3 regions of the Streptomyces sp. NPDC020965 genome follow, and region 1 is predicted to be linked to each of the others. Evidence: riboswitches for the same ligand, from Rfam matches in the RefSeq annotation. Region 1 holds a riboswitch; each other region holds the start of a gene.

Region 1 (7,547 bases):
CGACTCGGCCATCAGCTCGGCGTCCGGGACGGCCTCCCCGCCGAGGAGCACCGTCGGTATCCCCGAGGCCCGCAGCGCGGCGAGCCCGTCCTCCCAGGCGCGCTTGCCGCCCAACAGCCGGACGACGGCGACCGAGGCGCCCTCGATCAGCCCGGGCAGTTCGGCGGCCACGTCGACACGGGTCGGATTGCCGATCCGGTACGGCGCGCCGGAGGCCCGGGCCGCCAGCAGATCCGTGTCGGCGGTCGACAACAACAGCACTGTGTTCATGCGGGTGCTCCGAGTTCTCCAGATGCGGCGGACGTGGTGGTGGGTGTGGCGGATGTACTGGGTGTGTCTGGTGTGGCGGTTGAGCCTGATGCGGTGACTGTGTCTGGTGCTCCGGATGCGCTGGACGCGCCGGATGTGTCCGATGCCTCGGCTGGGGCGGGCGCGCCGGATGTGTCCGATGCCGATGCCGATGCCGATGCCGTGGCCGGTGCGGGCGTCGGGTGGTCGGGCGCACCCGGCGGGATGAAGGGAAGACCGGCGGGCGCGCCGTGCTCGATGAGCCGCAGCAGCGCGTCCGTGTCCATGTGGTCCTCGACGAGATCGCCGAGGCGGTCGAGCTGTTCCTCGCGCAGGGCTTCGAACGACGTGTCCGGAGCGGGTACGAAGCGCCGGCCGGTGGCGCTCGCAACCCGGCTCAGGAACTGTCGTCGGAAGCCGTCGCTCTCCAACGAGCCGTGCCAGTGGGTGCCCCACACCTCACCGACCCGGCAGCCGCCCAGGAACTCCTCGCCGCCGAGCACATCGGCGACGCCGTGGTGGATCTCGTATCCCGTAACCGGCTCGCCGAGCGCTGTGCCCGCGGGCCGTGCAAGGGTCTTCTCGGCCCGGAACCGCACCCGCACGGGCAGCAGTCCCAGACCGGTCACGGAACCCGCCCGTGACTCGACCTCATCCGTGATGTGCTCACCGAGCACCTGGAACCCGCCGCAGATCCCCAGCACCGGACGGCCGTCGGCCGCCCTGCGCGCCAGCTCCCGCGCGAGTCCGCGCTCCCTCAGCCACTCCAACGCCCGTACCGTGCCCCGGGTTCCCGGCACGATCACGAGATCCGCATCGGCCAACTCCTCCGGCCGGTCCACGAATCGGACCACCACACCCGGCTCGGCGGCCAGTGCGTCCACGTCCGTGAAATTGGACATCAGCGGCACCGCGCACACCGCGACGCGCAGGATGTCCGCGCCGACGGGCGGTGCCACCACCGACTCGCGCACGGCTCCGCGCAACGAGACCCGCAGCCCGTCCTCCTCGTCGATGCCGAGGCCCCGCGCATACGGCAGCACCCCGTACACCTGCCGTCCGGTGAGTCCCCGGAGCATCTCAAGCCCCGGCTCCAGGAGTGCCACGTCCCCGCGGAACTTATTGACGAGATACCCCGCGACCAGCTTCTGGTCCTCGGCGCCGAGCAGTGCCGTCGTACCGAAGAAGGAGGCGAAGACGCCGCCGCGGTCGATGTCCCCGACGACGAGCACCGGGAGCCGTGCGGCCCGGGCGACCCCCATGTTCACGATGTCCGTACGGCGCAGATTGATCTCGGCCGGACTGCCCGCCCCCTCGCAGATCACGGCGTCATACGTGCCCCGCAGCTCCTCCAGGCACGCCACGACGGTCCCGAGCAGCGCCTCCTGCCGGCCGCCGCGCAGCGCGTTCCCCGGTGCGTCCGGCCCGCCGAAGAAGCCACGCGCGCTCAGCTCCCCGACCGGCTTGCCCAGCAGCACCACCTGACTGCTGCGGTCGCTCCCCGGTTTGAGCAGCACCGGATTCATCAGCGCCGTCGGCTCCACCCGCGCGGCCTGCGCCTGCATCGCCTGCGCGCGGCCGATCTCCGCGCCCTCCCGGGTCACGAAGGAGTTGAGCGACATGTTCTGGCCCTTGAAGGGGGCGACCTTCACGCCCTGCCGCACCAGCCAGCGGCAGATCCCGGCGGTGACGACGCTCTTGCCGGCGTCGGAGGTCGTCCCCGCCACCAGCAGCCCGCCACCGCGCTTCCCACGACCACTCATGCCGTCCCCTCCCGTCCGCGGACCCGCCGCGCTCCCCGGGTGGCCAACAGCCGCCCGGCCACACTCACGCCCAGCGCCAGCAGACCCACGCGCCGTGACAGCCGCACGGCGCGTTCGATGTCCGCGACCTCCACCGGCCGTCCCGCGCCATGGAGCACCGGCCGGTGCTCGACCCGGCCGCCGTACGCCAGGGTGCCGCCGAGCCGGACGCCGAGCGCTCCGGCGAACGACGCCTCCACGGGGCCCGCGTTGGGGCTCGGATGCCGGTGGGCGTCGGCCCGCCACGCCCGTACGGCGCCGCGCGGGTCGTCGCCCGCGAGCACCGCGAGAGCGGCCGTGAGCCGGGCGCCCGGCCAGCCGGCGAGGTCGTCGAGGCGGGCCGAGGCCCAGCCGAACCGGCGGTACCGGGGCGAACGGTGTCCGACCATCGCGTCCAGGGTGTTGACCGCGCGGAAGCCCACCAGACCCGGCACACCGGCGACCGCGCCCCAGACCAGCGCGCCCACCACGGCGTCGGAGGTGTTCTCGGCGACGGACTCCACGACGGCGCGGGCGATCTGCCGCTCGTCCAACGACTGCGGATCACGCCCGCAGAGATGGGGGAGTCGCGCACGGGCCCGGGTCACGTCCCCGGCTTCGAGGGCGGCGCCGATGGCGCGCGCCTCCCGTCCCAGCGACGTACCGCCGACGACGGTCCAGGTGGCGGCGGCGGTCAGGGCGACGGAAGCGGCGGGGGCGACCCGGACCCCGCGCGCGAGCAGCGCGGCGGCCAGTGCGGCGCCTCCGGCGCAGACGGCGGTGTGCAGGGCGCCCCACCCGCGGTGGTCACGCCACAGGACACGCTCGACGGCGCCCGCGGCACGACCGAAGGCGGCGACCGGATGTCCGCGGCGGGGATCGCCGAGCAGCAGGTCCCCGACGAGGCCGAGGGGGGCGCCGTACGCGAAAACTCGGTCGGCACGCATGGTTCAGGCCGGAGTCTCGTTCCGGACGGGTCGGGAGCGCGGGGCGCGACACGGGGGAGCGGCTGAACCGGGGCCGGGCATGGCGATATGTCCTCACTCAGGGTATCCGCGCCCTGGTTCGACGTGATCGACGGTGAGAGTTCCTGGCTTCCGGGGATGGTCGTCCTCGGTGACAGTGGCGGGACCGCGCCGGATTCGCACCGGCTTCCTCTGCTGACGTCGTAATGGCCTCGGCAGTCCACCACGCTGCGCGAACACCCGTCAACCTGCCGTTGACCTGCGACGGGGCAGTGTGCCGAGCCCCACACGGAACCGGGCCCAGTGGGGGAGTACGGGACGGCGTACGGGGGTGGACCCGGCCCGGGGGCGGGTGAGCCGTCCCCGGGTACGGCGCGGGCGTCCCCCGGCCGGCGGCGCCGGGAACGGCACCGGGCCGGAACATCGACGGCGATGTTCCGGCCCGGTGGGTGGTGCGGTGGTGCGGCGGTGACCTCAGGTCACGATCAGGAAGATCCCGTACGAGACGGCAGCCAGGCAGAGCGCGAAGCAGACATACGCGCCGGTGCGTGCGACGGCGACGGAGCCGCCGCCCTGGCCGCTCGCCGACGGCTCCTTGCTCAGGCCGATGATGCCCAGGGTGAACAGGCCCACCAGGGCCACGGTGGCGACGAGACTGATACCGAATACGGAGCCGAGGGCTGCCCAGTCGATGTTCATGCTGATCTGTCCTTACACCGCGGCCGGGCGCGTCGCCTGGCCGGGTTCGGAGGAGGCGGGGGTCGGGATGGTCGACTTGAGACCGTCCGCCACGGGAGTGCCGGCCGGGGGCGGGGTGACGGCCGCGATGGCCTCGGTCACGACGCCGGGAGCGTCGCCCTCGTCGTCTCCGTTGACGTTGGTGTGGTCGATGACCTGGCGGCGCGAGTACACCCAGATCGCGGCGGACGAGGCGACCAGGAAGATCGTGACGACGGCCATGCCCCAGTCACCCTGCCGGGTCACCAGCTCCGAGGCCGCGGCGACCAGACCGGCGGCCGGCAGGGTCAGACCCCAGGCCACGAACATCCGGGTGGCGGTGGACCAACGGACCACACCGCCCTTGCGGCCGAGGCCCGCACCCATCACGGCACCCGAGCAGGAGTGCGTGGTGGAGAGCGAGAAGCCGAGGTTGGAGGAGGCGAGGATGACGCTGGCCGCGCTGGTCTGGGCGGCGAAGCCCTGCTGCGGCTGGAGGTCGGTGAGGCCCCGACCCATGGTGCGGATGATGCGCCAGCCGCCGAGGTAGGTGCCGAGCGCGATGGCGACACCCGCCGAGACGATGACCCACATCGGGGGGTTGGAGCCGGGGACGAGCACGCCGCCCGCGACCAGGGCCAGCGTGATGATGCCCATCGTCTTCTGGGCGTCATTGGTGCCGTGGGCCAGCGAGACCAGACCGGCCGAGGCTATCTGGCCGGCGCGGTAGCCCTTCGCGGTGGACTTGGCGTCGGCGTTCTTGCCGAGCCTGTACGTCAGCCGGGAGGCCAGGTAGGCGCCGATGCCGGCCACCAGCGGGGCCGCGATGGCGGGGATCAGCACCTTGGTGACGACGGTGCCGCCGTTGACGCCGCTGATGCCGACCGAGGCGATGGTCGCGCCGATCAGACCGCCCATGAGGGCGTGCGACGAACTGGACGGAAGACCGACCAGCCAGGTCAGAAGATTCCAGAGGATGGCGCCGACGAGCGCCGCGAAGATGACTTCTGGGGTTATGCCTGATTCGTTGACGATGCCGCTGGAGATCGTCTTGGCGACCTCCACCGAAAGGAACGCGCCGACGAGGTTGAGCACGGCGGACATCGCCACCGCGGTCTTGGGCTTCATGGCGCCGGTCGAGATGGTCGTCGCCATCGCGTTGGCGGTGTCGTGGAAACCGTTCGTGAAATCGAACACGAGAGCCGTCACGATCACGATCGTGAGCAGCAGCGTGATGTGTTCCATTTACCCAGGCAATCTTTGGACGTCAGTGGCCCGGCGAACGTAGATAACCTGGATGAACGGAAGGTGAACTGGGGTGTACTTCGGGGTGTCTCCAAGTGAGGTTACGGACTCCACTTGCTCTCGGCGGGGGTTGATCGCGGCCCCCGGGCCGGGCCGCGCCCGGTCGAAGTGGCCGCTAAGGGCTATTCATGGCTTGTGTGGTGATATGCATCACGCGCGGTCTGTCGGGGCGCGGTTCCGGCTGCCAGGATCGTCATATGAGCGATCAGCCGAGTCAGGACGCGATCGAACAGGGGTGGCGCGATCTCGTCGTCACCGCCCGCAGGACGGCGGCGGAGGGGCTGGTGGTGGGCACATCGGGCAATGTCTCGGCCCGGGTCGGTGACCTCCTCCTGGTCACCCCCAGCGGGGTCCCCTACGACCGGCTCACCGCCGGCGACATCGTCGGCGTCGACCTCGACGGACGACAGGTCATCGGCCGTCTCGCGCCCACCAGCGAACTCCCCCTCCACCTGGCGGTCTACCAGGGCACCGGCGCCCGTGCCGTCGTCCACACCCACGCCGTGCACGCCACCGCCGTCTCCACCCTCGTCACCGAGCTGCCGCCGATCCACTACATGACCGCGGCGCTGGGCGGGCCCGTCCGCGTGGCTCCGTACGCCCTCTACGGCACCGAGGCCCTGGCGGAGCACATGCGCCGGGCCCTGGACGGCCGCACCGCGTGTCTGCTGCGGAACCACGGCACCATCGCCTACGGGGACACCCTCGACCAGGCGTACGACCGGACCGCGCAGCTCGAATGGATGTGTCGCCTCTGGCTCACCGCGTCCTCCCTGCCCGGCCGGGTCCCGTCGCTGCTCACCGACGCCCAGCTCACCGAGGTCACCGAACAGCTCAAGGGGTACGGCCAGCAAGGCTGAGCCCCCGGCGCCTGTGCCCCTGGCGCCTGTGCCCCCGGCGCCCGGGGCGAGGTATCCGGGGGCGAGGCGCCGACGGCCGGTGCTGCCACCGGCCGTCGGTGTCCGGGCGCCCGGGGCCCCGCCAGGGCGGGATGCGCGGTCGGACAAGTGCCCGGATCGGCGGCGGCGGGCGTCTGCGGTGGCGTCCCGGCGACCGCTCACGGCCCACGCCGACCGCTCCCGGGCCGGCGATGACCGGCTTCCGGGGGCCGATGACCGGGGCCGGCGCCTGGCGCACCAGCGCGGGCAGTCGGCAATGGGCGGCGGGCCGTGGGTGGCGGCACGACGCCCCCCACGGCCCCCGCCCGCTGGCAGGGCCGCCCGGTGGTGCCGACACTGGAGGGGTGCGCCCGGCAACAGTGACGGCAGCGGCCGTCACCACCCTGATCGGCGCCGGTGTGGTCGCGGTCGCGGCCGGCCGGTACGCCAGCGACGCGGTGCTCAAGGCGTCGCCCGGCCGGCCCCTGCCCGGCGACCCCCGGCTCACCGTGCACGCCGCGGAACCGGGCCGGATCACCCTGACCCGCGGTATGGCCTCCAGGCGGCCCGGCACCTACGGAATCGAAGGGCACGGTGTCCACGCGGTCGTCGGCCCGGTGCTCGACACCGTGCCGCACTCCGCCGACACCCTCGTCCGCCGCCTGGAACGCATCACCCACGGCACCCTGGACCCCGGCACCAGAGTGCGGCTGACCCCGAGCCTGCACACCGGCGACCCGACCGAAGCCCTCGGCATCGGCCATACCGACGTCAGCGTCCCGGGCGAGCTGGGGGCGTTGCCCGCCTGGTTCGTGCCCGGACCCCGGGACACCTGGATCATCGCCGTGCACGGGCTCGGCACCACCCGCGAACACCCGATGAACCTCCTTCCCTTTCTGCACGGCAGACGTCTACCGGTACTCGGGCTCGGGTACCGCGGCGACCCGGACGCTCCGCGCTCCCCCGACGGCCTCGGACGTCTCGGCGACGCCGAGTGGCGCGATCTCGATGCCGCCCTCCGCTTCGCCGTCCGCAACGGCGCGAACAAGGTGGTCCTGCACGGCTGGTCCACCGGCGCCACCATGGCGCTGCACGCGGCGACCCACTCCCCCCTCCGCGACCGTGTCAGCGGCCTCGTCCTGGACTCCCCGGTCCTCGATCGGGAAGCCACCCTCCGCGCCCTCGCCGCGGCCCACCACACTCCGGTCCCGCTGCTGCCGCTGGCCGTCCGGGCCGCCCAGGGGAGGGCCGGGCTCTACGGAGAATCGCTGCTCACCCTGGCCGACGCCCAGTCCCTGCGGGTGCCGACGCTGATCTTCCACGGCCCGGACGACACCCTCTCCCTCTGGGGCCCGTCCCGTGAACTCGCCGCCCGCCGCCCCGATCTCATCGGACTCCACACCGTCCGCGACGCCCCCCACGCGGCCATGTGGAACGCTGATCCGGCCCGCTACGAAGAGGCACTCCGCCGCTTCCTCACCCCCCTGATGTGACTCCCGGCGCACCACGCGCCTATCGTGATGCGGCCCTGTCAGAACGACCGTCGAAGACCGGCCAACCCTCGGCACCTCAGGTTCCGTTTGGGCTTTCGGGCTATCAGCGGGAAGACTGGT
Region 2 (7,547 bases), on a different contig from region 1:
CGAGCGGCGGAAGCTGCTGGCGGTGCTGGTCGCGTTCGGCACCCGGCGCTCCACGCTCGGCCTGTCGGTGCTGTGGCAGACCGCGCTGCCGGTGGCGCTCGGGCTGGCACTCGCGGTGGCGGGCGGTACGGGTCTCGGCATGATCCTGCTGAAGATGGCGGCCCTGCCGCTGTCGGTGAACTGGACCGGTATCGCGGCGATGGCCGGTATCGGCGGGGGCGTCGTCCTCCTGGTCACGGTGCTCAGCATGCCGGCGCTGTGGCGCGTGATGCGCCCGGACGGTCTGCGCGCCGAATGACCCGCGGGCACCCCCGACGATGACCGTGAACGCCGGGCCGGACGGACCGGCGTTCACGGCGTCCGCGTACACCCCCCGTGCATCGCTCGGCGGCCCGCACCGCCCGGGGGTGACCGTCAGGGGGTGTCCCCCTCCCAGTCCCATTTCTTCGGATCACCGGGGCGGGGCCCGTAGAGGGCACGCCCGCCGGGACCGTACCGGCCGATCTCGGTGATCAGCGCCGCGCTCCGGGTGAGCCGCTCCACGGTCCATCCGGTGACGTCGAGGAGGAGTCCGTCCAGCGGGCCGCCGACCAGCTCCGCGTACTCGTGGCCGGGCCGCGGGCCAGGGTCGGGGGCGTCGTAGTCCGATCCGTAGACCCGGCCCCGCATGATCTGTTCGTCCATACCGTCAGAATCCCAGCCACCACTGACAGCGCCACCAGGGATACCACGGACACCAGGACCCCGCCCGACGGGGCGGGCGCTGATCGACAGGGTGAACGACGGTGACGCCACCGGCGTTCTGGGCGAGACTGGCGGAGACCGCCGGGGGGCGCGGGTCGTCCCGCTCCCTCGCGAGCGGCCGGTGGTGCCGTGGCCCCCGGGGCTTCGGCCCCGTACCGGAGAGAGGGATGCATGAGACGCAGCACAGGAAGGGCGCTCGCCGTCTTCGGCGCGGTCGCCGTACTGGGTGTCACCTTTCCGCCCGGCGCGCACGCCGCCACCGGGGAGTTCGTCTACCACACCCAGCCGGGAAACGTCCCGCACACGCTGACCGACCCGAGGGACGGTGACTGTTATCCGGTGGGCCGCCGGGTCCAGGGTCGGACGGTCAACAACACGGACCGCAGGGCGGTCATGTACGTGGAGAAGAACTGCCGGAACGCCACCGCGGAAGAACTCGATCCGGGCCAGTGGACCGAGAACAGCACCTTCATGTCGGTGCGGTTCACCGTCTGACCGGGCGCGTGGCCCCCGGCCTCGGGAGAGTCCACCGCCGCCGGGGGGCCGGGGCGGGCCCGATCGCCCGCCCCGGCCCGTACGGTCAGGCTCCGTCGGCTGTCAGCCCCGAGCGGACCTCCCGGGCGGCGGTGACCAGGCTCTCCAGGGAGGCCCTGGTCTCGGGCCAACCACGGGTCTTCAGGCCGCAGTCGGGGTTGACCCAGAGGCGTTCGGCCGGGATGGCCTCAAGTCCCTTGCGCAGCAGGGTGACCGCCTCATCGGCGCTCGGAACGCGCGGCGAGTGGATGTCATAGACACCCGGTCCGGCCTCACGCGGGTAGCCGTGGGCGGCGAGTTCGGTGGCGACCTGCATATGGGAGCGGGCGGCCTCCAGGCTGATGACGTCGGCGTCGAGGTCGTCGATGCCCTGGACGATGTCACCGAACTCGGCGTAGCACATATGGGTGTGGATCTGAGTGGCCGGCCGTACGCCACTGGTGGTGAGGCGGAAGGACTCGGTGGCCCACTGCAGATAGTCGGCATGGTCGGCCGACCGGAGCGGGAGGGTCTCGCGGAGTGCGGGTTCATCGACCTGGATCACGGAGGTGCCGGCCGCCTCCAGGTCCCGCACCTCGTCGCGCAGCGCGAGGGCGACCTGTCGGGCGGTATCGCCGAGCGGCTGGTCGTCGCGGACGAAGGACCAGGCGAGCATGGTGACCGGCCCGGTGAGCATCCCCTTGACGGGCCGTTCGGTGAGCGACTGGGCGAAGGACGTCCAGCGGACCGTCATCGGCTCGGGCCGGGAGATGTCCCCGGCCAGGACCGGCGGCCGGACGTAGCGGGTGCCGTAGGACTGGACCCAGCCGTGCCGGGTGGCGAGGTAGCCGGTGAGCTGTTCGGCGAAGTACTGCACCATGTCGTTGCGCTCGGGCTCGCCGTGCACCAGGACGTCGATGCCCGCCTTCTCCTGGAAGGAGATGACCTCGCCGATCTCCTCGCCGATGCGCTCCTCGTACTCCGCGGTGGTGATCCGTCCGGCGCGCAGGTCGGCGCGGGCGGTCCGCAGTTCCGATGTCTGCGGGAACGATCCGATGGTGGTGGTCGGCAGGAGGGGCAGGCCGAGGTGGGCGCGCTGGGCGATGGTCCGCTCGGCGTACGGCTGGGAACGGCGGCCGTCGGCATCGGTGACGGCGGCGGTACGGGCCCGGACGGCCGGGTCGTGGGTGAGCGCGGACCCGGCGCGGGAGGCCAGATCGGCCCGGTTGGAGGCGAGTTCGGCGGTGATCGCGCCGGTGCCTCGTGCCAGCCCCTTGGCGAGGGTGACGATCTCGGCCGTCTTCTGCCGGGCGAAGGCGAGCCAGCGGCCGATCTGCGGGTCGATATCGCGTTCGGCGGCGGCGTCCAGCGGGACGTGCAGCAGGGAGCAGGAGGCGGCCACATCGACCCGGTCGGCGAGGCCGAGCAGGGTGCCGAGGGTGGCGAGGGACTTCTCGTAGTCGTTGATCCAGATGTTGCGACCGTTGACCACGCCCGCGATCAGACGCTTGCCGCGCAGCCCCCCGGCTGCCGCGAGGTCGTCGAGATTGCCGGTGGCCCGCTCGGTGAAGTCCAGGGCGAGGCCGTCGATGGGGCTCCTGGCGAGGACCAGCAGGGCGTCGCCGAGGCGGTCGAAGTAGGAGGCGACCAGGAGCTTGGGCCGGTCGATGAGCTCGCCGAGGTCACGGTAGGCGCGGGCGGCGGCATTCAGATCGGCCGGGGAGCGGTCCTGGACCAGGGCGGGCTCATCGAGCTGCACCCACTCGGCGCCCGCGGCCCGGAGATCGGCGACGACCTCCGCGTACACCGGCAGTAGCCGGTCCAGCAGGGTCAGTGGCTCGAAGTCGGCGGGCACCCCGGGGGCGGGCTTGGCCAGCAGGAGATAGGTGACGGGTCCGACGAGGACCGGCCGGGCGGTGAGACCGAGCGCGAGGGCTTCCTTCAATTCGGCCACCTGCTTGGCCGAGTCGGCCGTGAAGACGGTGTCGGGGCCGAGTTCGGGGACCAGGTAGTGGTAGTTGGTGTCGAACCACTTGGTCATCTCCAGCGGCGCGACGTCCTGAGTGCCGCGTGCCATGGCGAAGTAGCCGTCGAGCGCGTCCGCCGCGTGGGCGTCGCGGTGTCGTTCGGGAATGGCGCCGACCATGACACTGGTGTCCAGCATGTGGTCGTAGTACGAGAAGTCACCGGTCGGCACCTCATGGACCCCGGCGTCGGCCAACTGCAGCCAGTTCGTCCGGCGCAGGCCCGCCGCGGTCTCCCGGAGGGCGTCGGCGGTGACGCGGTCCTGCCAGTAGCCCTCGATGGCCTTCTTCAGTTCCCGGTTCTGGCCCTGGCGGGGGTAGCCGTACACGGTGGCGCGTGCTGCCGCGGCTGCGGACTTCGGTGTCACGGAACTCTCCTTCGCGAGATGTCTCATGAGATCCCGGGGACGGGACGAGAACGCGAAGGGGTGACAGACCGGACGGACCGATGCCGCGCGCCGGGCGCGGCCGTCCGCCTGATGTGCACTCCCCCGGACATGGTCCGGAGGCACCCCAACCTGCCCACGAGGTCACCGGGATCGCCGCGCACGATCGGTCGTACGCGGACAGCGGGCAGGTCTTCGGACTCGCGGGCACGCCTACCGAGGCAGACACCTACTGGCCGTCGCTTCCCAGACCCCGCCAGGGGGTCCAGTGCGTATGACGGCGGTCGTTCCCGCTCACCGCTGCGGGGCAGTCCCGGATTTCCACCGGGTTCCCTCTTACGACGCGTCTGCCTGGCGGGCAGGGCGAACCAGCTGTGCCCCGCAGCCTAGAGGCACCGAGGGGTCCCAGTCAGCACCGTTCACATTCCGGACCGTGATGTGCGCCACGGAGGAATCAGGGTTGGCGGGCGCCCGGTGGCGGTGGAGCGGCTCAAGCGTGGGCGGGAAGCGGCCGGGGAGCCTCCCGCCGGCCGGGCCGTACGCGAGGCTCCCCGGCCTGCCGGCACCGCACCCACGACCGGAATCGGTTGACTGCCGCCTGGGGGCCACCTAGGTTTGCTGCACTTTGGATCGCCCAGCGAACCAATGTTCATTTTTCGGTTGTGGGAGGTTCATCAGTGACTCGGCAGGCAGTGGTCGGCATCGACGCCGGCACCACCGCGGTCAAAGCCGTTGTCCTGGCCCGGGACGGAGAGCAACTCGGCCGGTCACGGGTACCGCTGAAGGTCACGCACCACGGTGACCGGGTGGAACAGGACATGGACGAGATCTGGTCCGCGGTCCGCGACACGGTGCGGGCCGCCGTGCGGGACGCCGGTGACGGTGTCGAGATCGTCGCGGTGGGCGTGACCGGGCAGGGCGACGGCGCCTGGCTGGTGGACGGTGACGGGCGCCCGTGCGGCCCCGCGGCGATCTGGATGGACGGCACCGCCGCCGCCCGGGTGGCCCGGTGGGAACAGGACGGCCGCGGTGCTCTGGTAAGCGACATCACCGGCTCAGCCTTGTTCCCCGGCGCGCTGCCGGTGCTGCTGGAGCAGTTGGAGGACGATCACCCCGAGCGGTTGGCACGGGCCGTACACCAGTTGAACTGCAAGGACTGGATACGCTTCCGGCTGACCGGGGAGATCGCCACCGATGCCTCCGATGCCTCCCGCACCTACCTCGACGTCGCCACCGGCGCCTACTCCGACGCCCTGATCGAGGGAGTGGGACACCAGCGGTTCCGGCATCTGCTCGCCCCCGTACGACCACCGCACGCACCGGCCGGCACGGTCGGCGCCGAGGCCGCGCGCGCCACCGGCCTGCCCGAGGGGATCCCCGTGGCCACCGGACTGGTCGACGCCGCCGCGGGCGGGGTCGGCCTCGGCGCGGTCCGGCCGGGCGACGCCTACCTCATCGTCGGCACCACGGCCTTCGCGGCCAATGTGCGCCGGGCCGGCCCGGCGCACATGTCCGGCCCCGGGGCCGAGGGACGCATCACGCTGGCGACCGGTCTGGGCAGCGTCCTCGAATGCCTGGCCCCCATGGCGGGCGCGCCCAACCTCGACTGGGTCCGCACGGTGACCGGGCAGGCGGACAGCGACTGGCCGGACCTGGAGCGCCCGGCGCGGGCCGCCGGTCCGGGCGCCGGCGGTGTCCTCTACCTCCCCTACGGTTCGCCCCAGGGGGAACGTGCCCCGTTCGTCGACCCGGCCGCCTCCGCCGCCTGGGTGGGAATGAGCGTCCTGACGACCCCCGGGCAACTGGTGCGCGCCGTCTACGAGGGGATCGCCCTCACCCTGCGCGAGTGTCTGGACGAACCGGTCGACGGGCGGGCGCTGCGGATCACCGGCGGATCGGCGTCGTCGGACCTGCTCTGCCAGGTGGTGGCCGATGTCACCGGCCGGCCGGTGGAGCGCTCCACCGCACCTGAGCTGGGAGCCCGCGGGGTGGCCGCGCTGGCCATGGTCGCCGGTGGGGTGACCGAGGACCTCGACACCGCGCTCGCCCTGCTGGCTCCACCGGCCGCCACCCACACCTTCCGGCCCGACCCCGTCGTACGGGATCTGCACGACCGGCAGGCGCGTACCTTCGCCGCCGCCCGGGACGCGCTCCGTCCCGTCTGGCCCTCCCTGCGTGACCTGCGGACGCTGACCGAGGCGTCACCGCCCTCTTCTCCCCCTACCGACCCTAGCGAGTCGGCGCCCGGCGCCGATGGAATGGAATCCCTGTGACCAGTGCGTCACCGCGCCCGCGGCTGCTCATCACCGCGCCCTTCGACCCGGCCGCGGCCGAACGGCTGGCCGGTCTGTTCGACGTCGAGACCGTGGAGCCGTCGATGGCGGGCGCTTCCCTCGCCCGGCCCGAGCTCGCCGACCGGCTCGCCGTGGCCGACGCGGTCGTCTGCGAGGTCGACAAGGTCGACCAGGCGGCCCTGGACGCGGCGCCGGCGCTGAAGTTCGTCGTCACCTGCCGGGCCAGCCCGGTCAACGTCGACCTGCCCGCCTGCACCAGCCGGGGCATACCGGTGGCGACCACCCCGGCGCGCAACGCCGAGATCACCGCCGATCTCGCCTTCACCCTCATCCTGTCCACCGTGCGCCACACCGGGGCGGCGGAGCGCTGGATGCGGGCCGGAAACTGGCACGCCGACGACATCTTCGAGCCCTACACCCGCTTCCGTGGGATCGGCCTCGGCGGGCGCACCCTGGGCATCCTCGGTGGCGGCGCCATCGGCCGCCGGGTGATGCGCCGCGCGCTGGCGTTCGGCATGACCGTGTTGGTCTACGACCCCTTCCTGGCGGCGGGGGACCTCGGCGACGACGCCGAGATCGTCGGCCTCGACGAACTCATGAGCCGCTCCGACGTCATCACCGTGCATGTGCCCCTCAACGACTCGACCGTGGGGCTCGTGGGCCCCGAGCAGATCGCTCTGATGCGTCCCGACGCCTACCTGGTCAACGCTGGCCGGGCGGCCGTCGTGGCGGAGGACGCGCTGCTGGCCGCCTTGCGCGAGAAGCGGATCGCCGGAGCGGGCCTGGATGTCTTCTGGACCGAGCCCCCGCCCGCCGAATCGGAGCTGTTCCGGCTGGACAACGTCACGCTCACCCCGCACATCGGCGGCGCGTCCGACGATGTCATCACCGAACACTCCCGCATCGCCGAACGCGCCCTCCGGGCCTGGGCCAGTGGCGAACCGCCGGCCGCCGTCGCCAACGCGAAGGACCTCGCTTCCTGACCCACCGGACTCCGCCCGTGCCCGGACCCCGCGCCTGCCGCACGCGGGGGTCCGGGCACGGGCGTGTCAGGCACGGGCGGGCTTCCGGGTGAAGGGGCGGTTCAACCATCGGAGCGAGCGTCTCAAGCGGGGGCGCGGAAGGCTCGGAAGGCTCGTACGAGGAGAAGGAGAGTGCACGGACGAGGGGGCGGGCACCCGGTGGTACGGGTGCCCGCCCCCTCGTGGCGGGCGGGACGGCCACGGCCACGGACGCGGGTCGTGGCGGGCCGGACGGTCAGGCGTGCCGGTCGCAGTGAGCCGGACGGTCAGGCGTGGTGCAGCGCCACCAGTTCCGCCGCCGGGAAGGCCGCCGTGGTGTTGCCCAGGGCGAGAGCGCGGTAGGTCGCCACCGCGGCCTCCTCCAGATTCATCGCGCGGCGGAAGGCCATGCCTATGTCCGCACCGAGCGAGGAGCAGCCGTGGTGGGAGAGGACCATGCAGTCGTGGCGCAGCGCCTGCTCGGCGGAGGCGTCGGCGAGTTCGTCGGAGCCGTTCGGGTGGTAGGGCACCGTGCCAACGGAGCGGACGTAGTAGGCGTGGTCGAGGGTGATCAGCCGGATCGGC
Region 3 (7,547 bases), on a different contig from region 1:
CGTCGGCTCCGACGCCGGCCCCCACCGAGGCGAAGCCCGACGCGATCGTCACCATGGGCGACAGCTTCCTCTCCGGTGAGGGCGCCCGCTGGCTCGGCAACGCCGAGGGCCTCAAGAACTTCGGTGGCGTCCCCCAGGCCCTGCGGGACGCCACCGACCGGGTGACGGCGTCGGGCCTCGGCCTGGACAAGATCTACACCGCCGACTGCCGGCGCTCGGTCGCCGCCGAGATCGTGGACGCCACCGCCACGCACGTCAACATCGCCTGTTCCGGTACGGAGGCCGAACAGCTCTCCCGGGCCGTCGGAAACAGCGAGGCGCAGCTCGAACAGGTGCGGAAGCTGGCGGTCGGGCACACCGTCAGGACCGTCGTCCTCTCCGTCGGCGGGGACGACGTCCAGCTCATCAAGACCATGAAGGCGTGCGCCGACGCCTGGCAGAACAATCGGTACTGCTCGACCGACGCGGCGATCACCACCCCGGTGGCCGAGCGGACGCGGACGGTCGGCGACAAGGTGGTGAAGGCCGTCCAGGCCGTCAGGGAGGCGGTCAAGGAGAGCGGTGTCACCCCGAGGATCGTCGTGCAGTCCTACCCGCTGCCCCTCGCCACCGGCGACCCCACCACCACCGCCGCGCACGACGAGAACAGCTGGGACCGCTGGAGCGCGTACGGCTGCCCCTTCTACAACCGCGATCTGAGCTGGCTCGGCACCGGGGCGGGCCCCGCCCTCAACACCGAGATCAAGAAGGCCGCCCAGCGGGCCGGTGCGGACTTCGTGGACCTCGGCCGGCTGCTCGAAGGGCACCAGGTCTGTGGCAAGGACCCCCTCCAGACCTCCTTCGCCGCCGACGGCACCATCGTCAGACCGACCGCCGCGCGGGCCGAGTGGGCCCGCTATCTGCCCCGTACGAGGGCCGGACTGCCCGCCGACGAGGAGCGCGAGCTGCTCCATCCGAACTACTACGGACAGCGGGCGCTCGGCCGGTGTCTGACCCTGGTCGTCAGCAAGCTGCCCACCACGGCCGTGGGTTCGACCGCGCGGTGCGTCGGCGCGGCGGGGCAGGCGCCGGACGCGGTCACCGTCTCGTACGCCGACTGACGCCGGAGCCCCCACCGGACGGATCGGACCGGTGGGGGCGGCGGCCTCGGTTCAGCTCCTGGCGGCCGTCGCGCGCCGCGCCGTGCTCGCGCCGTCGCGCGGGGCGGCCCTTGGCACGAGGAGTCGCTCGGTCAGTTCGCCGAAGACCAGCCCGAAGACCGTCCACAGGGTCGCCTGGATCGCGAGCGTCGACAGCCGGAACTCCCAGACCACCGAGGCGGGGAAGCCCTTCGGCACCTCGTTGTACGACGGCAGGAACGCGAAGGCGATCCCCACGGCGACGACGAACGCCGCTCCCGCCACGGCCGTCGCGTGCCAGTTCCCCAGCCGGGGGGCGAGCCGCTTCCCCAGGATCACCGCGGCCACCGCGAGCAGCACGCTGAGCACGACCATCAGGAAGTACACGGTCGTGCGTTCGCCGATGGTGTCCGGGTCGCCGACGGCCGGCGGATTCGGCGGATACTTCAGATACGGCACGACGTACACGGCCAGCAGCGCGCCGAGGGCGACCAGCGCGGCCGTCGCGCGCGGACCGAACCGGCCGACGCGGCCGAGGGCGACACAGGTGGCGAGCGCCGCGACGCCACCGACGGCGACGCCGAAGACCAGCAGACCGGTGGCGAGTCCGGCGGTGGACTGCATGGTCCGGCTGACCAGCTCCTCGCCGCCGTGCTCATGGCTGTTGGCCTCCTCGAAGGCGATGGCCGCGTCGACCGGGCCCTCTCCGAGGAAGTACGCGACGGCCAGGGCGACGGCGCCGGCGATCAGGCCCGCGACCATGCCGCGGACGAGCAGGGCTCTGACGGATATGGAGTTCATGGATGGTTCCCCTGGGCGATGTCGATGAGACGGGTGCTGAGTGGTCGTGCCTCAGTGGTGCTGTCTCAGTGGCAGGGGAAGCCGAGGAGATGGCGGCCGTCGTGCACCCATTCGTGCACGCTTTCGCCCGAGATGAGCGAGGTGGCGCCCTGCTCGGCGCCGACGAAGTAGAGCAGGATCAGTGCCAGGACGCCGGTGAAGACGGCCCAGGGCGCGATCTCCTTGAGCGATACGGGGACGATCGCCGGTGCGGTCGGTGACACGGACGCCGATGCGGCGGACTGGGCCATGGCAGAACCTCCAGAGGGAACACGCGTCCCGTTCGTGGTGCCGTGAAGACGAGGGTGCCGGGTCTGACTTCCCGCGGAGATACGGGTACACAGTGGCGCGACCGTGCCGGATTCGCACCGGACTTCCGTCACACCTTCGTCATGTACACGCGACCGTACCGCTTGAGGGCGGGGGCCGCCATGGCGTGGGATGGCCGAAAACAACGGCCCCCGGGGGGGGCCTGACGGAAGGGGCGGATATGACGGTACGGCTGACACTGGTCTCACCGGCGACCACGAGCGCGCTGCGGGAGGCGCGCTTCGGGGGCGATGAGGGACTCGACGGACCGGGCCTGCGTGCCGCCGGGGCCGCCGCGGGCGCGCTGCCGCGCCCGGACCGGGCGCTGACCGGCCCCTCCCGCCGCTGCCGCGAGACGGCGACGGCGCTGGGCCTGCGACCGGAGCGGGTACCGGCGCCCGCCGACTGCGCCATGGGCACCTGGCACGGCCGGACCCTGGACGAGGTGAGCGCGGCGGAGCCCGCCGCCGTCTCCCGCTGGCTCAGCGACCCTTCGGCGGCGCCGCACGGCGGGGAGTCCCTGCGGGAGTTGTGCGGGCGGGTGGGGGCGTGGCTGGATTCGCTGGACCCCGGCCATGTGGTGGCGGTGGTGGAGCCGGGGGTCGTCCGCGCGACGACCGTCCGGGCGCTGGACCTGCCCCTGGAGACCTTCTGGCGGCTGGACGTCGCCCCGCTCACCCTGACGCGCCTCTCGGGCCGCCTCAACCGCTGGAACCTCCGGTGCGGGTCCGCCCCCGGGGGCGGGTGAGCGTGCGGCGACGGAGTCCACCGACCCGGAACGGCCCCCGGGCCATCAAATGCCGGCTCCCGGTCCAACGGCGTTGTTAGCGTGTGCCGTTGAATGAGGGGAAGACGATAGATGACATCGACCACGTTCCACATCGGGGGAGAGCTCGGCGTACGGCGGCTCGGCTTCGGAGCCATGCGACTGCCGACCGAGCCCGGCCCCGATCGGGAAACCTCACTGAACATCGCCAGGCGCGCCGTCGAGTTGGGCGTCACGCTGATCGACACCGCGCACATGTACGGCGGGGGCGCCAACGAGGAACTGCTCGCCGAGGCCCTGTACCCGTACCCGGACGGGCTGCTCATCACCACGAAGGTGGGCATTGCGCGATCGAGTCCCACCGCCCAGTGGAAGCTCGACGCACGGCCCGACGTCCTGCGCGACCAGGTCGACCACGCCCTGCGCCGACTGCGCGTCGACCGGCTCGACCTGCTGCAACTGCACCGCATCGATCCGGAGACCCCCCTCGCCGACCAGCTCGGCGCGCTGCGGGAACTCCAGACCGCGGGCAAGATCGGACTGATCGGGCTGTCCGAGATCACCGTCACCGAACTCGACCAGGCGCGGCGGATCGTCGAGGTCGCGAGCGTGCAGAACCGGTACAGCGTGGTGGACCGCGAGCACGAGCCCGTACTCGCGGCCTGCGAGGCGGCGGGGATCGCGTTCCTGCCGTGGCGGCCGGTCGCCGAAGCGGCTCCGGGCGGGGCGGCTTCGGGCGGAGCGGCTTCGGGCGGAGCGGCCGAGCTGGCCGCGGTGGCGGCGGAACTCGACGCGACCCCGGCGCAGGTCGCGCTCGCGTGGCTGCTCGACCACTCCCCGGTCATTCTCCCGATCCCCGGCACCGGCCGGCTCGACCATCTGGAGGAGAACGTGGCCGCGGCCGATCTCCGGCTGACCCCGGTACACCGGGAGCGTCTGGACCGGCTGGGGCCCTCCGGCGGGGTAGGCGTCTGAACCCCGGCGACGGGCTCGCCGGGTGAGGGAGCGTCGGCGGCCCCCGGTATCCAGGAGGCCGCCGACGCCAAGGGGTGGGGTCAGCGCTTCAGGATGCCCTCGAACTTCGCCCAGTCGTACATCTGGTGCACCGCCTGTCCGAGGATCGGCACGCTGATGTGCTCGAACACGTCCTCGATCAGGTCGATGTCACCGGTCACGATCAGCGGCCCGGTGATGTTGAGCAGGCCACCGGAGCGGGGCTCCCGCTCCTGGGCGTGGGCGGTACCGCCCGACAGTGCCAGGGCCATACCGGCCGCCATCGCCACCACTACACCCGCACTGCGTACACGACGGAACATCAGCTCTCCGTTTCTGGGGACCTCAGGCTCTCCGCACCCGCGCATGTCAACCAGCCCTGAGGGCAGGGGAGTTGGGGGAAACATCGCCGCGCGGGCCGAAGTGATGATCAGCTTGCCATCGGGTCAAGGGCAAGTAAAGTGCCTGCCAGGAAGTAAATGATCATCACATCGGGAGTGGTCCCGCCGATACCCCGGGCGCCCTCGCTGCCGGACGGTTCGTCAGCCGGGCCGCACCACTTCACCGTTGAGCTCGCCCTCGCGCGCGCGGAGCAGGCGGTTCACGGTGGCGCGCGCCTCCCGGGTCCGCTCCAGTGCCGCGAGGGTCTCCGGGGCCACGGTGCGTGCGCGGGATCCGCCGTCGGCGGAGTGGCGCAGGACCTCGGCCCGTATCAGGCGGTTGCTCTCCCGCAGATGGCCCAGCAGTTGGGAACGGGCGTCGGTGGCCAGCGCGTCCCCGTCGCCCGCTCCCCGGGGCACGGCGATCAGCTCGCGGGGCACGTCGACCGAGTCGGTCCGCAGGTCGATGCCCGCCCGGTACGCCTCCTGGCCGAGCCGCACGGTCTCCTCGTCGAACCGCTCCAGATCCATGGGGCGGTGGGCTTCGAGCTCCTGGACGGCGCGGTCCAGCGCGTCGAGCCAGGCCCGGCTCGTCACCCTGATCAGCAGGAGTCGGGCGGTCTCGGCCTCCCGCCAGAGGGCCAGTTTCTCGCTCTCCTGCTCCTCAGTCTGCCGCCGGTGCAGTCGCAGGGGTCCGTAGACCCCGCCGAGAGCGGTGAGCCCGGCGCCGACGAGCGCTCCGACCGCTCCGTACAGTGCCCCGATGTCCGCCATGCGTCCCCTTCTCCGGAGGCGCCAACCCGTCTCCGTGTGCGCCATGTTGATCAGAGCGTACGATGGCGTCCCCTCGGCGGGAGGCCATGGAGAAGGGGTGGGCACGTGCTGAGACCGCTCGGTGCCATGTCCCCGCGGCGGATCGGTCCGTATGCGATTCTCGCCCGGCTCGGCGGCGGCGGGATGGGCGATGTGTACCTCGGCCGCCGCGACGGCGAGCATCAGCCGGACGCGCTGGTGGCCGTGAAGACGATGCGTCCCCATCTGGTGGACGACCCGTCCTTCCGCGACCGGTTCCGGCGGGAGACGGAGCTGGCCGGCACAGTGCGCGGCCCCTGTACCGCCATGCCGGTGGCCGCCGACGCGGACGCCGACCCGCCGTGGCTGGCCACCCGCTACATCGCGGGGCCCACCCTGGGTGCCGCGCTCCGGCGCTGCGGTCCGTTCCCGGAGGACGCGGTCCGGGCCCTGGGCGCCGATCTCGCCCTGGCGCTCGCCGAATTGCACACGGCCGGGATCGTCCACCGGGACGTCAAGCCCGGAAATGTGCTGCTCGACCGCGACCGTGCCCTCCTCATCGACTTCGGTCTCGCCCGGATATCCGGGACGACCACGCAGGTGACGAGCGAGGGCGGGGTACTCCTCGGCACCCCCGACTTCATGTCCCCGGAGCAGTTGCGGGACAGCCGGACGGTGACCTCCGGATCGGACGTGTTCAGCCTGGGCGCGCTGCTGTGCTTCGCGGCGACCGGGGTGAAGCCCTTCGGCGATGGACCGGCCGCCGCCGTACAGCACCGGATCGCCCAGGGGGCGCCGGCGCTCGACGCGGTGCCCGAGGGGCTCAGGGACATCATCGGGCGCTGCCTGGACCCGGTTCCGGCCCGCCGCCCCCGGCCCGACGAGCTGGCGGAGCGGTGGGGTGCGGGCACCCGGTGGGGCGGCTGGCCGGTCCCCGTGCGGGAACACGTCGAGGAGTACCGGCGCGAGGCCCGGGAGGTGTGCGCCGCGGCGGTGCCGCTCCCGGCCCCCGGGCCCCCGGACCGGGACGCGGCCATGGCTCCCCGATCGCCCGAGGTGCGGAACGAGCCCTCGGTGGACCGGCCTTCAGGGGTTTCGGAGGCTTCGGAGGTGGGGCACGAGCCCCCGCCCGGCAGCCGGGGACAGCGCCGCCGCGTGGCCCTGGCCCTGATCCTCGCGCTGGTGTCGGTGGTCGGCGCGGGCACCTGGCTCTGGCGGGCCGGCCCCTGGCGGGACGGTACGGACTCCGCGCCGCCGGCGCGCGGCCCCGTGGCACTGCCGGCGGGCGTCGACGACCGGGGCACCGCCGATTCCTCCCGCGTCCTGCCGCGGGGACCGGCCGGCACCCCGCCCGGCTGGCGGCCGTGGCGCGGCCGGCTGGCCGGACCCGCGCTGGGCTGCGCCGCGGGGACGAAGGTGCTCGTCTGCCGCCTCACCGACGGCACCTACACCGCGCTGGACCCCGCCGATGGACGGCGGCTGTGGACCATCGGCAGCTACGACCCCGGTACGGATTCGTACATCAGCCCGACGGGACTCCAGGTCTTCCCGGCCCAGAGCAGCCAACCGACGGTCCACGGCCGGAATGTCGTCCTCAGCACGGACGGCTGGCTCCAGGCGCGCGACGCGCGCACCGGGAAGCTCCGCTGGGAGCGGGAGTCGGCGGGCGCGCTGGCCGTCCGGTCCCGTCCGCTGGTCGGCGACGGCATGGTCTTCACCGTGACCTCGCCGAAGCAGGACGCGCCCGGGGTGACTCCGCGCCTCTCGATGACGGCCTTCGCCCTGTCGGACGGCCGGGAGCTGTGGACGAGGGCGCTCTCCGCGCAGGAGTACGCGCGGGCGGAGCTGCTGGACTTCGAACCCGTCGCGTACGCCGACGGCCTCGTCCACGCGCTGAGCGATGGGGGCCTGGTCTCCTACGACGGCCGCACGGGCGCCGCCCGCGGCCAGGCGGCGAGCGAGGCGAAGGGGTGCGACACGCTGGCGGTCACGGGACGGGCCGCCTTCTGCTCGCACCAGGAGGACAGGGCGACCAGCCCGGTCCTGCACCGGCTCGACGCCACCACCCTCCAGCCGGTCGGCCGACCGATGGCGCCGAAGGGACCGCCGATGGGCTATCTGAGCCGGCTCGCCGCGGTGGACGACCGGATCGCGGTCGTGCTCGCCCCGGGCGCCGCGGCGGACCCGGACCTCGGAGTGGACGAGAAGGTGCCCGGTGTGGTGGTCCTGCTCGATCCGCGCACCGGCGCGGAGCGCGGCCGTTATCCGCTCTCCGCCAGCGCGGGCACCTCCCCCCTGCCGTCCGGCGCCGACCAGGTGGTCACCGATCCGATGATCGTCGGTGATGCC

Evidence for each region. A riboswitch is a leader RNA that binds a small molecule or an ion and turns the genes downstream of it on or off. The one in region 1 is predicted to bind cobalamin.
Region 2: it holds a riboswitch for cobalamin, as region 1 does, so the genes downstream of both, metE (5-methyltetrahydropteroyltriglutamate--homocysteine S-methyltransferase) here and ACH4S7_RS00325 (cobalamin biosynthesis protein) in region 1, are expected to answer to the same signal.
Region 3: it holds a riboswitch for cobalamin, as region 1 does, so the genes downstream of both, ACH4S7_RS21775 (CbtB domain-containing protein) here and ACH4S7_RS00325 (cobalamin biosynthesis protein) in region 1, are expected to answer to the same signal.

Annotation. Positions count from the first base shown of each region.
Region 1 is NZ_JBIRRE010000001.1:59,813-67,359, reverse strand. Features, by position in the region: gene cobN (cobaltochelatase subunit CobN) at 1-270, opposite strand, end outside; gene ACH4S7_RS00330 (cobyric acid synthase) at 267-2,051, opposite strand; gene ACH4S7_RS00325 (cobalamin biosynthesis protein) at 2,048-3,016, opposite strand; cobalamin riboswitch at 3,133-3,275, opposite strand; gene ACH4S7_RS00320 (hypothetical protein) at 3,509-3,733, opposite strand; gene ACH4S7_RS00315 (anion permease) at 3,746-4,996, opposite strand; gene ACH4S7_RS00310 (class II aldolase/adducin family protein) at 5,254-5,916, shown strand; gene ACH4S7_RS00305 (alpha/beta hydrolase) at 6,300-7,427, shown strand.
Region 2 is NZ_JBIRRE010000004.1:89,283-96,829, forward strand. Features, by position in the region: gene ACH4S7_RS14245 (FtsX-like permease family protein) at 1-298, shown strand, start outside; gene ACH4S7_RS14250 (hypothetical protein) at 415-684, opposite strand; gene ACH4S7_RS14255 (hypothetical protein) at 916-1,239, shown strand; gene metE (5-methyltetrahydropteroyltriglutamate--homocysteine S-methyltransferase) at 1,325-3,649, opposite strand; cobalamin riboswitch at 3,836-4,055, opposite strand; gene ACH4S7_RS14265 (FGGY family carbohydrate kinase) at 4,345-5,940, shown strand; gene ACH4S7_RS14270 (NAD(P)-dependent oxidoreductase) at 5,937-6,944, shown strand; gene ACH4S7_RS14275 (class II aldolase/adducin family protein) at 7,250-7,547, opposite strand, start outside.
Region 3 is NZ_JBIRRE010000007.1:87,539-95,085, reverse strand. Features, by position in the region: gene ACH4S7_RS21785 (hypothetical protein) at 1-1,100, shown strand, start outside; gene ACH4S7_RS21780 (CbtA family protein) at 1,152-1,919, opposite strand; gene ACH4S7_RS21775 (CbtB domain-containing protein) at 1,985-2,209, opposite strand; cobalamin riboswitch at 2,247-2,375, opposite strand; gene ACH4S7_RS21770 (histidine phosphatase family protein) at 2,449-3,015, shown strand; gene ACH4S7_RS21765 (aldo/keto reductase) at 3,127-4,008, shown strand; gene ACH4S7_RS21760 (hypothetical protein) at 4,089-4,349, opposite strand; gene ACH4S7_RS21755 (hypothetical protein) at 4,569-5,180, opposite strand; gene ACH4S7_RS21750 (PQQ-binding-like beta-propeller repeat protein) at 5,286-7,547, shown strand, end outside.